2 regions of the Pseudomonas sp. P39-UII1 genome follow, and region 2 is predicted to be linked to the other one. Evidence: riboswitches for the same ligand, from Rfam matches in the RefSeq annotation. Region 2 holds a riboswitch; the other holds the start of a gene.
The links. Region 2 has a riboswitch for cobalamin ahead of cobO (cob(I)yrinic acid a,c-diamide adenosyltransferase). Riboswitches for the same ligand answer to the same signal wherever they lie in the genome.
Positions count from the first base shown of each region.

Region 1: another riboswitch for cobalamin. It lies ahead of cobW (cobalamin biosynthesis protein CobW); the one in region 2 lies ahead of cobO (cob(I)yrinic acid a,c-diamide adenosyltransferase).

Region 1 covers NZ_JBDFPP010000010.1:64,074-69,038, reverse strand. The annotation lists gene cobM (precorrin-4 C(11)-methyltransferase) at 1-330, opposite strand, end outside; gene ABEH27_RS14735 (cobalamin biosynthesis protein) at 362-772, opposite strand; gene ABEH27_RS14730 (CbtA family protein) at 772-1,482, opposite strand; gene ABEH27_RS14725 (CbtB-domain containing protein) at 1,492-1,677, opposite strand; cobalamin riboswitch at 1,785-2,009, opposite strand; cobalamin riboswitch at 2,189-2,400, shown strand; gene cobW (cobalamin biosynthesis protein CobW) at 2,500-3,570, shown strand; gene cobN (cobaltochelatase subunit CobN) at 3,574-4,965, shown strand, end outside.
Region 2 covers NZ_JBDFPP010000027.1:48,246-53,210, forward strand. The annotation lists gene bluB (5,6-dimethylbenzimidazole synthase) at 1-210, opposite strand, end outside; gene ABEH27_RS23015 (cobyrinate a,c-diamide synthase) at 207-1,502, opposite strand; gene cobO (cob(I)yrinic acid a,c-diamide adenosyltransferase) at 1,499-2,110, opposite strand; cobalamin riboswitch at 2,231-2,452, opposite strand; gene ABEH27_RS23025 (tartrate dehydrogenase) at 2,536-3,594, opposite strand; gene ABEH27_RS23030 (LysR family transcriptional regulator) at 3,719-4,636, shown strand; gene ABEH27_RS23035 (sorbosone dehydrogenase family protein) at 4,695-4,965, shown strand, end outside.

The sequences.
Region 1 (4,965 bases), on a different contig from region 2:
CGTAACGCCGGGGATGATCTGGTAACCGATATTCAACTCGCGCAGATGGCGGATCTGTTCGCCGATGGCGCCATACAGGCTGGGGTCGCCACTGTGTACCCGGGCCACATCCTGGCCTTTTATATGGGCCGTGTGCATGGCCTCGATGATCTGGTCCAGGTGCAGTTCGGCACTGTTGATGACTGTCTCGGCCTGATGGCCCTCGAGCACTGCCGTCGGCACTAGAGAGCCGGCGTAGATGATCACCGGGCACTGACGGATCAGGCGTTGCCCCTTGACCGTGATCAGCTCGGGGTCGCCGGGGCCGGCGCCGATGAAGTAGACCGTCATGAAGATTCCTTGCAGGTAATGGATGTAGCGATTATCCGCCGCAGGCGAGGGCGAGGGTAGCGGGGCCAAGCGATTGCCGCGTCACCTGGAGCCTGGCATTGCCGTGGTCGAGGTGCGCGAGGGCCAGGGCCGCGCTTTCCGCGACACCCCAGCAGCCGCTGTGGGCGTGGGCCAGCGCAGAGCGATGGCTGAGCAGGGGCTCGAAGGGGTGCAGCTGGCTGGCGGTGAACAGCATCAAGGGTAAGCCGTAACGTTTGGCGAGTTGTTGCAGGCCTGGCTCGTCGGCCTTCAAATCGATGCTGGCAATGCCGCGCAGCGCTGCCAGCGCCAGGCCGTGGCTTTCCAGGGCCTGACGCAGCAGCGTGTCGAGCACGTCCACCGGGCAGCCCCGGCGGCAACCAAAGCCGGCGTACAGGGCCGGCGGTGGGTGCTGGTTTGCCATCAGGCGTGGCTGGAGCGGCGGTACAGCCAGGCGCTGAGCAGGCCCAAGGCCAGCCAGAAGGCGGCATTGGTTACCCAGGATGCGATCTTGAACTGGGTTTCCAGGGCCTCAGGAGCCAGGCTTTGGTGGACGTCGGGTTGCGGAGCACCGATCACGTGGGGGACTGCCAGCAAGACCACGCCGATCACCTTGAATAGCCAATGGCGGGCGAACACCAGCAGCGCCAGCCCCAGCCCGGTGGCGGCAGCGGTGCCGATCCACCAGCTTTGGCGCTGGCCGAGGTCGGCGGCGGCGGTGCCGGGCAGCTCCGGCGGCAGGCCCAGGGTGGGCGCCAGGCAGAACACCGCAAACCCGGCCAGGCCCCAGAGCGCACCGGTGCTGACGCGGTTGGGTTCACGCAGGCTGTAAAGCGCAGCGAGGATCAGGGCAAAACCGACGGCGACGACCAGGTTGCCACCGGTGGTGGACAGGATGCGCTGCCAGCCGTCCTCTGGCGACCAGGCCTCGGCACTGTGTTCATGGCCTGCTGCATGTTCGTGGGCAACGGCCGCTTCGCCGTCATGGCTATGGTGCTCGGCGGCAGGGGCTGCCGATTCGTAGGTTTCCGCCTGGAGGATCAGCGGGGCGACCCAGAAGCTTTGCAGCAGGGTCAGCAGCAACGCTGCAAGCAGGCCGCTGAACCCGGCGGTGCGGGCAATGCGCTTGATCATGGGGCGGTCTCAGTGGCAGGGGAAGGCGGCGCTGTGGCGGGTGTCGTGGGCGGCGTTGTGCACGGCTTCGATGTGCGAGAAGCCGGCGAAGTAAATCAGGCACAGGCCAAGCAGGCTGGCGCCGGCGGCGATGATGACGCGCTGGCTGAGGGTGACGGGGGTGGCGATGGTGTGTTTGGCGCTGGTGGTGGGCATGACGCGTTCCTCTGCTTTGCTTTTTATAGGGGCAACGGGGCACAGGCGAGCGCGACAGCCCCGGGCGTGGATGGCCCAGGGGAATGCGACAGCGCCCGCCCACCGCGGGGTGTTCATGAACGCCAGGCCGGTCTCCGGGCTTGCGAGGAGGAGCAGGGCTCCTGTGAACGCGTCACCTTCCCATGCCGTACTGCTTGGCACAGTGGTCTAGACGCTTCGCTCGCTTACCGTTGCGGGGGCAGCACCGGAGTTGTCGGGCCCTGGTCGAGGGCCTGCGACGCACCGGTTTCCCGTTTCACCCCCGTGGGGGCACCTGAACGCAGGGTGTAAGGAGAGCACGGGGCAGGGGTGGCGTCAATTGGTTGATGGGGTTGGGGGGAGGCGGAGTGGGACGCGAAGGGGGCTCCTTGAATGCCGTGGTGGTGCGCAAATCGAGCGCCGCCCGCGCGGCGCTCGGTCGCCAGGGCGCCACAAATCTCAAGCCATGAGTTGACCACCCGCCACCCCCCGCGTAGCCTTGCCGCTTCGAGGTTCTTCGGCCAAACCGAAGCTAAGACGGGAACGCGGTACAAGCCGCGGCTGCCCCCGCAACTGTAAGTACCGGCAACGGATCGACACAGCCACTGCGCCCAGGCGCGGGAAGGCGTCATCCCGCCAGGCTCTTGTCTGATCAAGGCCTGAACGGTGCAAGCCAGGAGACCTGCCTCGCAACGATTTCGACTTTCAACCGGGCGGGGTGATCCGGTGGCGAACGAGCCCGGCCGGCCTGGCCCGAGGCTTTCGTCCCGCATGCCCGCGCCATCCTGCCAAGGGCAACGCGACATGAAAACACTGGCCAAGCTCCCCGTCACCATCGTCACCGGCTTCCTCGGCTCGGGCAAGACCACCTTGCTCCGGCACATGCTCGACAATGCTCAGGGCCGTCGCATCGCGGTCATCGTCAACGAGTTCGGTGAGCTCGGCATCGACGGCGAAATCCTCAAGCAGTGCAGCATCGGCTGCACCGAGGAAGAGGCCAGCGGCCGTGTCTACGAACTGGCCAACGGCTGCCTGTGCTGCACCGTGCAGGAAGAGTTCTTCCCGGTGATGCGCGAACTCGTGGCCCGCCGCGGCGACCTCGACCACATCCTCATCGAAACCAGCGGCCTGGCCCTGCCAAAACCGTTGGTACAGGCCTTCCAGTGGCCAGAAATCCGTAACGCCTGCACCGTCGACGCGGTAATCACCGTGGTCGACAGCCCGGCCGTGGCCGCTGGCACCTTCGCCGCCTACCCCGACCAGGTCGACGCCCAGCGCAAGCTCGACCCCAACCTGGACCACGAATCGCCGCTGCACGAACTGTTCGCCGATCAGTTGGCCAGTGCCGACCTGGTGGTCCTCAACAAAGCCGACCTGATCGACGCCGAAGGCCTGGCCAAGGTGCGCGCCGAAGTCGCCGAAGAACTGCCGCCTGCGGTCAAGGTGATCGAAGCCAGCAGCGGCCGCCTGCCGCTGGACGTGCTGTTGGGTATTGGCGCTGAGTCGGAAGCGCACATCGATGGCCGTCGCACCCACCATGACGCCCACCATGACGGCGACGACGATCATGATGACCACGACCATGACGCCTTCGATTCCATCTCCATCGACCTGCCGGAAGCCGACGAAGCCCTGCTGCTCGACGCCTTGACCCAGCTGGTAGTGGAGTTCGGCATTCTGCGGGCCAAAGGTTTCGCAGCCATCCCCGGCAAGCCGATGCGCCTGCTGGTCCAGGGCGTGGGCACCCGTTTCGACAAGCACTTCGACCGTGCCTGGCGCGCTGGCGAGCCGCGCATGACCCGCCTGGTACTGATTGGCCAGGACCTCGATGCCGCGCAACTGGAAGCGCGCCTGCGCCAAGCCCTGGGCGCCTGACCCATGCACCTGCTGCGGACCCAGCCCGGCGGCTTCGTGCCGGACGACAGCATCGCCGACCTCGGCCAGACACCCGCCGAGCTGGTGATCCTCTGCAGCGGCGACTCGCACCTGGCACTGCTCGCCGAAACCGCCGAGCAACTGCCAGACGACTTTCCCAGCCTGCGCCTGGCCAACCCCATGCAGGTGCAGAACCATGCTTCGGTCGATCTGTATATCGACGAGGTACTGCGCCATGCCAAGGTAATCCTGGTGTCGTTGCACGGTGGGGTCGGCTATTGGCGCTATGGCGTCGAGCAGTTGGTCGAGCTGACCGCGCGCGGCGTGCAGCTGATTCTGGTGCCGGGTGACGACCGCCCGGACCCTGAGCTGACCGGCCTTGGCACCGTTACCGGTGAACCGGCCGAGCGCCTCTGGCACTACCTGCGCCAGGGCGGCAAGGCCAATGCCGTCAACCTGTTCAAGTGCCTGGCCAACCAGTGGCTGGGCCGCGATTACAGCTGGGACGCGCCGCAGCCGCTGCCGCGCACATCGGTCTATCACCCGGCCAAACCCGCGGCGGCCCTGGAAGACTGGTACGGCGAGTGGCACCCGGACTACCCGGTGGCGCCGCTGCTGTTCTACCGTTCGCACCTGCAGGCGGCAAACACTGCGTTCATCGACGTGTTCTGCGAACGCCTGCAGGCCGCAGGCCTCAACCCGTTGCCGATTGCCGTCGCCAGCCTCAAGGAAAGCGCGTGCCTGGAACAGGTCGAACGCTGGCTGGACGACGTTGGGGCCGAGGTGTTGATCAACACCACAGGTTTTGCCCTGTCCAGCCCGGAGCGCCCCAACCTGCGGCCGTTTCGTCGCGACATCCCGGTGCTGCAGGCGATCTGCGCGCAGGACAACCAACCCGGTTGGGAAGCCAGCGAGCAGGGCCTGGGTGCCCGCGACCTGGCCATGCACATTGCCTTGCCCGAGCTGGACGGGCGCATCATTACTCGCCCGGTGAGCTTCAAGGACATGGCCTGGCGCAGCGAGCGCAGCCAGTCCGACGTGGTCTGCTACCGCGCCCACCCCGAGCGCATGGACTTCGTGGCCGAGCTGGCAAGGCGCTGGGTCGAGCTGGCGCGCCTGCCCAACGGGCAGAAACGCGTGGCGCTGTTGCTGGCCAACTACCCGACCCGTGACGGGCGCATCGGCAATGGCGTCGGGCTCGACACCCCCGCAGCCGCCCTGAACATTCTCAAGGCGCTGCGGGCAGAAGGTTACCCGCTCGACGCACTTCCCGGCAGCGGCACGCAGCTGATTCACCAGTTGCTCGGCGGCGTGACCAACGACCTCGATCACCTCGACCAGCGGCCCTGTGCGCAGAGCTTGAGCCTGGTGGATTATCAGGCCGCCTTCGCGCGC
Region 2 (4,965 bases):
GATGCGCCCGCGCAGTTCGCCCTGCGTGATGCGAACGAAGCGCCACGGCTGCATCAGGCCAACGCTGGGGGCCTGATGCGCGGCGCCGAGCAGGCGGCCGAGCACCTCGGGGGCCACCGTGCCGCCGGCAAAGTGGCGCATGTCGCGACGCTCGCCGATGGCCCGGTAGACCGCGGCGCGCTCGGCATCACTGAAGGCGTGTTCGCTCATGGCCGCAACAGCGCCGCCGCCGCCTCGGGGTTGGACGGGAAATAAAAGTGCACGTAAGACGCAGTGAGCCGGCCCAGGCGGTAGACCGCTTCGTTACCGCGCCCACCATTGGGGCTCAGGCCCCGGGCAATCGGTTCCAGCGCGGTGCTGGTCAGCGAGTGGTGGTAGGTATGCCCGCGCAGGGTACCCTCGGGCAGCTCGACGGCCTGCAGGGCAAGCGCTGCCAGGCGTTTCTGCATGGTCGCCTCGCCCGGCAGCAGGCCGAGCAGCGCAGCACGTTCACCGGCAACGTCGGTCAAGGCATCGAGCAGGTAGAGCATGCCGCCGCATTCGGCCAGCAGGGGCTTGCCCGCGGCGTGATGGGCACGGATGGCTTCGGTCATCGGCGCGTTGGCAGCCAGGGCATGGTGATGCAGCTCGGGATAGCCGCCCGGCAGGTACAAACTGTCCACATCGGGCAGCGCCTGATCGTGCACAGGCGAGAAGAATGTCAGCTGGGCGCCCAGATCGCGCAGCAGGTCGAGGTTGGCGCCATAGGTGAAGGCAAACGCTTCGTCCTTCGCCACGCCGATGCGCACGCCAGCCAGCGACGCGGCGCAGGGCTGCGGCGAGGGTTCGGCGAAGGCCACCGGCGGCGGCAATGCTGCATCGCAGCTGCTGCCCAGGGCTTGGGCGGCAGCGTCCAGGCGCGCATCCAGGTCATTCAGCTCACTGGCCTGCACCAACCCCAGGTGGCGGCTGGGCAGCTCGATGCCGCGCTCGCGCGACAGCCCGCCGTACCAGCGCAGCCCCTCGGTAAGGCTGCCTTCAAGCAGTTGCGCATGGCGCAGGCTGCCCACCCGGTTGGCCAGCACACCGGCGAACGGCAGGTCGGCCTGGTAGCGCGCCAGGCCCAAGGCCAGGGCGCCAAAGGTCTGGGCCATGGCAGTGCCATCGATCACCGCCAGCACCGGTACGCCGAAGTGGCGGGCCAGGTCGGCGCTGGACGGGGTACCGTCGAACAGCCCCATGACCCCCTCGATCAGGATCAGGTCAGCCTCGCCCGCCGCTTCCCACAGCAGGCGGCGGCTCTCTTCGGCGCCGATCATCCACAGGTCGAGCTGGTACACCGGCGCACCGCTGGCGCGCTCGAGGATCATCGGGTCGAGAAAATCAGGCCCGCACTTGAACACCCGGACTTTACGCCCGAGGTTGCGGTGCAGGCGGGCCAGGGCCGCAGTCACGGTGGTCTTGCCCTGGCCAGAAGCCGGGGCCGCGATCAGTACGGCCGGGCAGTGTCGCGTGTGGCTCACAGTTCGACGCCCTTCTGCGCGCGGATGCCCGCCTGGAACGCATGCTTGAGCATGCCCATCTCGGTGACCGTGTCGGCCAGCTCGATCATTTCCGGCTTGGCCGCGCGGCCCGTGACGATCACATGCTGCATGGGGGGACGCGCCTGGATGTCGCAGAGCACCTGGTCGAGGTCGAGGTAGCCATGCTTGAGCGCGATGTTCAGTTCATCGAGCACCACAAACTGCACGGACGGGTCTTGCAGCAATTGGCGCGAAACCGTCCAAGCCGCTTCGGCGGCGGCGATGTCGCGCTGACGATCCTGGGTTTCCCAGGTAAAGCCCTCGCCCATCACGTGGTAGCGCACCTGCTCGGGGAAGCGCCGGAAGAACAGCTCCTCGCCGGTGCTGTTGCGGCCCTTGATGAACTGCACCACGCCGCACTGCATGCCATGGCCCAAAGCGCGCGCGAGCATGCCGAAGGCCGAGCTGCTCTTGCCCTTGCCGTTGCCGGTAAGTACCAGCAACAGGCCGCATTCGTTTGGGGAATTGGCGATGCGCTCGTCGATGACTGCCTTCTTGCGCTGCATGCGCGCCAGGTGGCGTTCGTCGCGGTCGGTGAGTTCGCTCATGGGGGTACTCCGCAGGCTGACGCCACGCGAAGAAGCGGCGACAGGTCGATAGACAGGCAGGCGGAGAGCGCGCAGGAGCCGTGGCCAGACGCCACGGTGCACCGCGCATCACCCTCCGTGATGCCGTTGGCAGTGACAGGCCGGTCTCCGGGCTTGTGAGCGGGCGTCGGCCCGGCCTGCGCGCCTTCCCGGATGCTGGCATCCAGTGGCCCTGCGCGGCCTTTGACTCACCTACCGTTGCGGGGGCAGCGCCGGACTCGCGCCCTTTATGGCGCCCACCGGCTTCCCAGTTTCACCCCACCCAGACAAGGCTGGCAGGGCACCTGAAACACGCGCGAAGGTTAGAGGGTTGAATGGGGAGCGTCAATCGAACGGGGGTGATTTCACAAAGCCCATCGCCGGTTGCCGACGATGGGCTTTGAGCTTTAGCGACGAATCAGCGCCAACACTGCATCGGTCACTTCACGGGTGGTGGCCTTGCCGCCCAGGTCAGGCGTGTGCAGGCCACTTTCGGTGACCGCTTCGATCGCGGCCATCAGCTCGCGCGCGGCAGCGTGTTCGCCCAGATGCTCAAGCATCATCACCGCGGTCCAGAAGGTAGCGATGGGGTTGGCCACGCCCTTGCCGGTGATATCGAACGCCGAGCCATGGATGGGCTCGAACATCGACGGGAAGTCACGGCCGGGGTTGAGGTTGGCGGTGGGCGCGATGCCCAGGCTGCCGGACAGCGCAGCAGCCAGGTCGGACAGGATGTCGGCATGCAGGTTGGTGGCCACCACCACATCCAGCTGCTCGGGCTTGAGCACCATGGTCGTGGTCACGGCGTCCACCAGCTCGCGGGTGGTGCGCACATCGGGGTAATCCTTGGCCACCTCCTCGAACACCTCGTCCCACAGCACCATGCCATGGCGCTGCGCGTTGGACTTGGTTACCAGGGTCAGGTGTTTTGCCGGGCGAGTGCGGGCCAGCTCGAAAGCGAAGCGGTGGATGCGCTCGACGCCAACGCGGGTGAAGGTCGAGACCTCGGTGGCCACTTCGATCGGCAAGCCCTGGTGGACACGGCCGCCACTGCCGGAGTATTCCCCTTCGGAGTTCTCCCGCACGATCACCCAGTCAATTGCCTTGCCCTTGGCCAGCGGGCTGGTCACCCCTGGCAACACGCGGGCCGGGCGTACATTGGCGAACTGATCGAAGCCCTGGCAGATCGGCAGGCGCAGGCCCCACAGCGACACATGGTCCGGTACTTCCTGGCTGCCCACGGCGCCGAAGAAGATGGCATCGAAGGTTTTCAGCCTTTCCAGGCCGCCCTCGGGAATGTATTGGCCTTCGCGCAGGTAACGCTCCGAGCCCCAATCGAAATGCTCGAAATCGATGCCGAAACTACCGCGCTTGGCAGCCAGTGCCTGCAGTACCTCGACACCCGCGGCGATCACCTCGACACCAATGCCATCACCCGGAATTGCCGCGATCTTGTAGTTGCTCATGCCTCGACTCCCATGCTTGTTGTGGCCCGCCGGGCTTGTGCTGGCGGGTATGAGCCGAGTATATGTAGTGAACCCAGGGCAGCAGTTAACCCTGAATTACCTCTTAAGTAACCATGGGTTAATGATGAATCCAACACAGGACCTGGGCTTCTTTCACCTCCTGGCCAAGCAAGGCAGCCTGGCAGCCACCGCACGCGAGCTAGGCGTCACGCCGCCGGCGGTGAGCAAGCGCCTGGCAGCACTGGAGGCACGCCTGGGCGTGCGCCTGGTCAACCGCACCACCCGCTCCATGAGCCTGACCGCCGAGGGCGAGCTGTACTTCGCTCACGCCGCGCGCATCCTCGTCCAGGTCGATGAAGTGGAACAATTGATCGGCCGCCACCGCGCCGAGCCCAAGGGCTTGATCCGGGTGAACGCCTCGCTGGGTTTTGGCCGCCGCTACATCGGCCCGGCCCTGGCCGACTTCTACGCGCGCTACCCGGACATCGAGGTGCAGCTGGAAATCAGCGACCACCCGCTGGACTTGGCCAGCCACGGCTTCGACCTGGGGATTCGCTTCGGCAGCCTGCCGGACGCCTCTTTCCATGCCCGCAAGATCGCGTCCAACCGCCGCCTGCTGTGCGCTTCACCGCTGTACCTGGAAAAGCACGGCACACCGCTGAAACTGACGGACCTGGCCCAGCACAACTGCATTTTCCTGCGCCAGAATGAATCGCCCTATGGCGTGTGGAGCTTCACCAACGGCGGGCGCACGCAGAACATCAAGGTGCAGGGTGCACTGAGCTGCAACGACGGTGAGGTGGCACTGAACTGGGCGCTGCATGGCCATGGCATCTTGCTGCGCGCCGAGTGGGACATTGCCCGCTACGTGCGTAGCGGGCGTTTGCGGCTGTTGCTGGAAGATCAGACGCCAACCCGTGCTGACGTCTACGCGGTGTACCCGCAGCAGCTGCACCTGTCGGCGCGGGTGCGCAGGCTGATCGACTTTTTGATCGAGCGTTTCGAGCGCATCGACCACCTGGACCTTGAAGAAGTTGGATGAACTGGCATGCCTGGCCGCGCTCTGAATACTGAGAGACCTACTCAGGAGCGCGGCGTCCATGAATCGCATCGGCATTCTCTTACCCTGGGCGCTGGGCGCCTTTCTGGCGGGATGTGGCGACACCGCATTACTGGGTGTCGATGCAGGCAGCGGGCCTGCACCGCAATTGCCTGCGCCAAATCCGACACTGATCCCGACCGTCAACATCGCACCCGCCATCGGCTGGCCTAGCGGCGGCAAGCCCAAGGCTGCAGCGGGCACGCAAGTGGCGGCCTTCGCCGACAAACTCGATCATCCGCGCTGGCTGTATGTGCTGCCCAATGGCGACG